Massilia litorea: one gene and its partner. Each later gene encodes a partner of the first gene's protein in a complex. Links are inferred from orthologs where the notes say so. Each region holds a gene or a part of one and is shown in the gene's direction. Other genes may lie near its edges.

The links.
Region 2: the proteins of pmbA (region 1) and tldD are in contact, whole or in part, in a solved structure (PDB 5NJ9), measured with the Escherichia coli proteins. The link is inferred for Massilia litorea from one-to-one orthologs.

What each region holds. Positions count from the first base shown.
Region 1 is NZ_CP062941.1:1,928,968-1,932,161, forward strand. Bases 76-2,952 are described here. They hold pmbA (metalloprotease PmbA), read left to right. Parts: upstream 76-776; coding sequence 777-2,129; downstream 2,130-2,952. Other genes in these bases: mog (molybdopterin adenylyltransferase), read right to left, coding at 76-101; yjgA (ribosome biogenesis factor YjgA), read right to left, coding at 82-681; LPB04_RS08615 (hypothetical protein), read left to right, coding at 2,147-2,386; LPB04_RS08620 (response regulator), read right to left, coding at 2,397-2,952. Also shown: more of mog, read right to left, coding at 1-75; more of LPB04_RS08620, read right to left, coding at 2,953-3,194.
Region 2 is NZ_CP062941.1:77,329-80,627, reverse strand. The notes cover bases 216-3,197. They hold tldD (metalloprotease TldD), read left to right. Parts: upstream 216-967; coding sequence 968-2,428; downstream 2,429-3,197. Other genes in these bases: LPB04_RS00350 (TonB-dependent receptor), read right to left, coding at 2,658-3,197; LPB04_RS00360 (carbon-nitrogen hydrolase family protein), read left to right, coding at 216-700. In the rest of the region: more of LPB04_RS00360, read left to right, coding at 1-215; more of LPB04_RS00350, read right to left, coding at 3,198-3,299. UniProt on the Escherichia coli protein: Metalloprotease involved in CcdA degradation. Suppresses the inhibitory activity of the carbon storage regulator (CsrA).

The sequences.
Region 1 (3,194 bases):
GCAGGAATGCCCTGGTCCTCGTACACGCCGCCGCTGGCGCGGTCCGAGACCGACACCAGGCCGATCACCAGCGGCACATCCTTACTCGTCTGCGGACTCATCGTCGTCGGATTCGCTTTCGTCGTCGGTCGGGGCGGCCTTCTTCTTGCTCAGGTCCTTCAGGATCTGGAACAGTTCGCGGTAGGCCTTCGGCGGCTTGTTCTCGGCCTGCTCCTTGCGCGCATTGCGGATCAGGGTGCGCAGGTGCTGCACGTCGAGTTCCGGATGCTCTTCCAGCAGCGTGGTGAGTGCCTTGTCGTCGGTCAGCAGCTTCTCGCGGCGGCGCTCGAGCGCGTGCAGCGCGGCCGTCTCGGCCTTCGAGGCGCCTTTCCAGCTGTCGATGGTGCGCTGGATGACGGCCACTTCCTCTTCGGTGAGCGTGCGCATCTTCTTGCCGACGAACTGCAGCTGGCGACGGCGGCCTTCGTGGTTCGTGATGGTCTGGCACATCAGGATGGCGTCCTTGACGTCTTCCGGCATCGGCACGCGCTTGACGCGGTCGCGCGGCTCGGCAACGAGCTGCGCGCCGAGTTTCTGCAACTCGTCCATCTGACGCTTGAGTTCAGATTTGGAAGGGCGTTCGTATTCTTGCTCGAACTCGTTGGACTGGAAGCCCACCGAGCCGCGGTTTGGATTTGGCATGGTATCGAATGATCCGATTGGCACGGAGCCGATCAGTAAAAACAGTAAACGGCTGCTATGATAACTGTTTTAGGGCTCGCGACGAAAAACACGATATGAACGACTCCGTTTTTACCCACACCCAGGACCAGCTGAAAGCGCTGGCGCAGAGCGTGCTCGCTTTCGCCAAAGAGCAGGGCGCGACCGATGCCTCGGTCGAGATCAGCGAGGGTAGCGGACTGTCGGTGTCGGTGCGTCGCGGCCAGATCGAAACCATTGAGCAGAACAAGGACAAGGGCATCGGCGTGACGGTGTATGCCGGCCAGCGCCGCGGCAACGCCAGCACCTCCGATTTTTCGGAGACCTCGTTGCGCGCCACGGTGGAGGCGGCCTGGAACATCGCCCGCTTCACGGCCGAAGACGATGCCGCCGGCCTGCCCGACGCCGACATGCTGGAGATGAACCCGCGCGACCTGCGCCTGTGCTACCCATGGCAGATCAGCACCGAGGAAGCCGTGGAACTGGCCCAGCGCTGCGAGAACGCCGCCTTCGAGGTCGACCGCCGCATCACCAACAGCGAAGGCGCCAGCGTCTACGTGCAGCAATCGCACTTCGTGGCCGCCAACACGCGCGGCTTCATGGGCGGCTATCCGTTCTCGCGCCACACGATGTCGGTCGCGCCGATCGCCGGCAAGGGTAATAAAATGCAGCGCGACGACTGGTACACCTCGGCGCGCGACCCGAAAAAGCTGGCCAAGCCGGAAGCGGTCGGCCGCTACGCCGCCGAACGCGCGCTGGCACGCCTGAACGCAAGAAAACTCGACACCCGCAGCTGCCCGGTGCTGTTCGAGGCGCCGCTGGCCGCCGGCCTGGTCGGCGCCTTTGTCCAGGCCGTTTCCGGCGGCTCGCTCTACCGCAAGTCGAGCTTCCTCCTCGATACCCTGGGCAAGCAGGTCTTCCCGAGCCACATCCAGATCATGGAAGACCCGCACGTGATCGGCGAAGTCGGTTCTTCGCCTTTTGACGAGGAAGGCGTGCGCACCGTGCGCCGCAAGGTCATCGACAGCGGCGTGCTGCAGGGGTACTTCCTGTCCTCGTATTCGGCCCGCAAGCTCGGCATGAAAACCACCGGCAATGCCGGCGGCGCGCACAATCTCACCATCACCTCGGACGAGACCAGGCTGGCCGACGATTTCGAAGGCATGCTGCGCAAGATGGGCACCGGCCTGCTCGTGACGGAACTGATGGGGCAGGGCGTGAACTACGTCACCGGCGACTATTCGCGCGGCGCCTCGGGCTACTGGGTCGAGAATGGCGTCATCCAGTATCCGGTCGAGGAAATCACGATCGCCGGCAATATGCGCGAGATGTTCCAGCAGATCGTCGGCGTCGGCAACGACGTGCTGTCGCGCGGGAATAAATCGACGGGCTCGATCCTGATCGAGAAGATGGTCGTCGCAGGTAATTGATTTATATAGGGAATAGCATGAGCCGATTCGTTCGTATCGACAAGGAAAACAACCCGAAGAAGGCGGTGCTGCTGAACCTCGACCTGGTGGCATCGGTCGAGCTCTCCCCCCAGTCCGACCTGCTCAGTTCAGCCGATGAAAAGCGGGTGTATGCCAGCTGCCTGGCGCACGACAAGACGGTGATCGCGACCGTGCACTTCGACACGGTCGAAGATGCGCATGCCTGGGTGGAGAAGCACCTGGGCGTGCAGCTCTGAGGCTGGGTCCTCAGCCCGCCGTTGCCTCGTCTCCCAGCTTGTGCAGCGCCTTCTCCACGGCCGTGGCCAGCTCCGCCAGCTGGAACGGCTTGCGTAGCAGCATATCGTTTCCGATCACCTGTTCGATCGCCTTCATGTCGGCATAACCGGTGGCGATGATCATCGGCACGCCCGGCAATTCGGCGCGGGCGCGCTGCACCAGTTCCGCCCCCGTCATCCCCGGCATCAGGTAGTCTGTAATGATCAGGTCGGGCCGCGCCCGCAGCAGTTCGCGCAAGCCGGCCTCGCCGTCGGCCGCCTGGGCCACCCTGTGGCCGAGCGCCTCGAGCGATTCGACCATCGACTCGCGCACGAAATCGTCGTCCTCGACCACCAGGATACGCGCCCCCGGACGCGGCGTGGCGGTGGCTGCGCGTTCCGGCAGGGCTGGCGCGCCTGCGCCGCTGGAGGCCACCGGCAGCCAGATCTCGACCGTCGTGCCGACCCCCTGTTCGCTCAGGATGCGCGCCGCGCCGCCCGATTGCTGGGCCATGCCGTAGACCTGGGACAGGCCCAGGCCCGTGCCCTTGCCGACGCCCTTGGTGGTGAAGAAGGGCTCGAATACGCGCGCAGCGACTTCAGGCGGCATGCCTTCGCCGCTATCGGTGACCGCGATGCGTACGTACTCGCCGGGCGGCAGCAAGCCCTCCGGCGGCGTGGCCGGGCCGGCGCTGAAGCGCAACTCTCCGCCGCCATCCATGGCGTCGCGCGCATTGATGGCCAGGTTCAGCAGCGCCATCTCCATCTGGTTGGTGTCGGCCATCACGCT
Region 2 (3,299 bases), 1.9 Mb from region 1 along the record:
TGCGACCCTGGTGACCCTGCCCGAATACTGGCCCATCATGGGCATGACCGATACCGATAAAGTGCGCCATGCCGAGCCGGAAGGCGCCGGCCCGATCCAGGACTGCATGGCGGCGCTGGCGCGCGAGCACGGCATCTGGCTGATCGGCGGCACCCTGCCGCTGCGCTCGCAGGAAGACGGCAAGGTGCTCAACACGACGCTGGTCTACGACCCGCAGGGTGCATCGATCGGCCGCTACGACAAGATCCACCTGTTCGGCTTCAACAAGGGCGGCGAATCCTATGACGAAGCGCGCACCATCGTGCCGGGCGAAGCGGTCGGCAGCTTCGAGGCGCCGTTCGGCCGGGTCGGCCTGTCGGTCTGCTACGACCTGCGTTTCCCCGAGCTCTACCGCGCCATGGGCGAATGCGCGCTGATCGTGGTCCCGGCCGCTTTTACCCACACCACCGGCAGCGCCCACTGGGAAGTCCTGCTGCGCGCCCGCGCCATCGAAAACCAGTGCTATGTGCTCGCTTCGGCCCAGGGCGGCACCCATGCCAACGGCCGCCGCACTTTCGGCCACAGCATGCTGGTCGATCCCTGGGGCGAAGTGAAGGACGTGTTGCGCGAAGGGGAGGGCGTGGTGTCGGGCGAGCTCGATCCGGCGTTCCTGGCATCGGTGCGCGAGAGCCTGCCGGCGCTACGGCACCGAAAAATGTGATCTCGCCTGGAACGCCGAGGTAACGTAGGGTGGGCACTTGTGCCCACGCGTACGTGCAGTTGAATGCCGCAACGTATCCAACATGGCGATTGCTGCGTTTACGATGTTTTGTCGCGATACCACGGCGCACAAGTGCGCCCGCGTGGGCACGAGTGCCCACCCTACGTTACGCTGCTTGCTTGGCCAGACACCCGCGTCCGCACCGGTACGATCCAGGCGGATATGGCACAATGCCCGAATCCTCACGAGACCGAGACAAGACGCAAAATGACCCCATTCGAACCGAATCTTTCCTCCCTGGCTGTCGCACGCGATGTGCTGCTGACGCCATTTGGCCTCGACGAAGGCAAGTTGCTGCGCACGCTGGGCACGATGTTCACCCACAAGGTCGATTACGCCGACCTGTATTTCCAGTTCACCAAGAGCGAAGGCTGGAGCCTGGAAGAGGGCATCGTCAAGACCGGCAGCTTCTCGATCGACCAGGGCGTGGGCGTGCGCGCCATCTCGGGCGAGAAGACGGCCTTTGCCTATTCCGACGAGATCTCCGAATCCGCGCTGCTCGACGCGGCGGCCGCGACGCGCACCATCGCGCGCGCCGGCGCCGGCCGCGTGAAGGTTGCGGCCAGCACGACGCCGACCGGCGGCCGTTCGCTCTACCTGCCGCGCGATCCGCTCGCCTCGCTCGACGCCACCGCCAAGGTGCGCCTGCTCGAGCGCGTCGAGAAAATGGCACGCGCCAAGGATCCGCGCGTGGTGCAGGTGATGGCAGGCCTGGCCGGCGAATACGACGTAGTGCTGGTGGTGCGCAGCGACGGCGTGCTGGCCGCCGACATCCGGCCGCTGGTGCGCGTGTCCGTCACCGTGATCGCCGAGCAGAACGGCCGGCGCGAGACCGGTTCCTCGGGCGGCGGCGGCCGTTTCGACTACGGCTATTTCGACGACGAGATCCTCGACCGCTATGCGACCGAGGCGGTGAAATCGGCGCTGGTCAACCTCGATGCGCGCCCGGCCCCGGCCGGCCCGATGACGATCGTGCTCGGACCGGGCTGGCCCGGCGTGCTGCTGCACGAAGCCGTCGGCCACGGCCTGGAAGGCGATTTTAATCGCAAGGGTTCGTCCTCGTATGCCGGCATGATCGGCCAGCGCGTGGCTGCCAAGGGCGTGACCGTGGTCGACGACGGTACCCTGAAGGACCGCCGCGGTTCGCTCAACATGGACGACGAAGGCAATCCGACCCAGTGCACGACGCTGATCGAGGACGGCATCCTGAAGGGCTATATCCAGGACACGATGAACGCGCGCCTGATGAAGATGCCGATCACCGGCAACGCCCGCCGCGAGTCCTTCGCCCACCTGCCGATGCCGCGCATGACGAACACCTACATGCTGGCGGGCGACAAGGACCCGGCCGAAATCCTGGCCTCGGTCAAGAACGGCCTGTACGCGGTCAACTTCGGCGGCGGCCAGGTCGACATCACGAACGGCAAGTTCGTGTTCTCGGCCAGCGAAGCCTACATGATCGAAGACGGCAAGATCACCTATCCGGTCAAGGGCGCAACCCTGATCGGCAACGGCCCGGAAGTCATGAACCGCATCTCGATGATCGGCAACGACATGGCGCTCGACTCGGGCGTCGGCGTGTGCGGCAAGGAAGGCCAGAGCGTGCCGGTCGGCGTGGGACAGCCGACGCTGCGGATCGATGGCGTGACCGTTGGCGGTACGGCATAAAATTCGCTGCTGTTGCGATGAACGAATGCCCGGCTTGCCGGGCATTTTTTTTGGCGATGAATTGGATTTAAGCTGTAGGGTGGGCGGGTCCCCCGCCCACGCGTTCAACGAACGCTGGCTTCTTCCCGAAATATCATCAGCCGGTTGAACGCGTGGGCGGCAAACCGCGGGGCCGCCGAGGCCCACCCTGCGTCCCTCCGTTTGAAGTTGCAGGATTACCCGCCACCCCTCAGAACTTGTACGTCAACCGCGCATACACCGTCCTCCCGATCGGATCCGTATAGCGCGGATCGTAGCCCAGCTGGAAGTTCGTGACCTGGTTCGTAAACGGCGGCTCCTTGTCGAACAGGTTCTTGATACCGGCGGTCAGTTCGAACATCTTGTTGCCGGTGAAGGTGGTCGACAGCGACCAGGTCGAGTAATGCCGGACCTTGTTGGCGAACTCGGGCGCAACGGACGTGTTCTGGTCTTCGTAGTGCGACAGGTAGCGGTTCGTCAGGTTGAAGCTGTAGTCGCCGCGTACCAAGGTCAGCAGCAGGTTGTGGCGCCACCGGAACACCGGGCTGGCGTCGGCATAGCGTCCGGCGTTCTGCGTGAACGGGCCGCCGCGCTCGTTCTGGTACTCGTATTTGTTGACATAGGTGCCATCGATCGAAAGGCTGATGTTGCCGAAATCGTTGCGCGGCAGCCGGTACAGCACGGACAGGTCGAGGCCGCGGGTACGCACTTCGCCGAGGTTGTCGGTGAGGTCGAGCACGTAGTTGAGCCGGGTGCCGCTCGGGTCGTAGACGAACAGGTTCTGGTATTTCACCGGGTCGCCGAAGATCGTTTGCTCGGCCAGCGAATTGATCTGGTCCTTGAGCTTGATTTG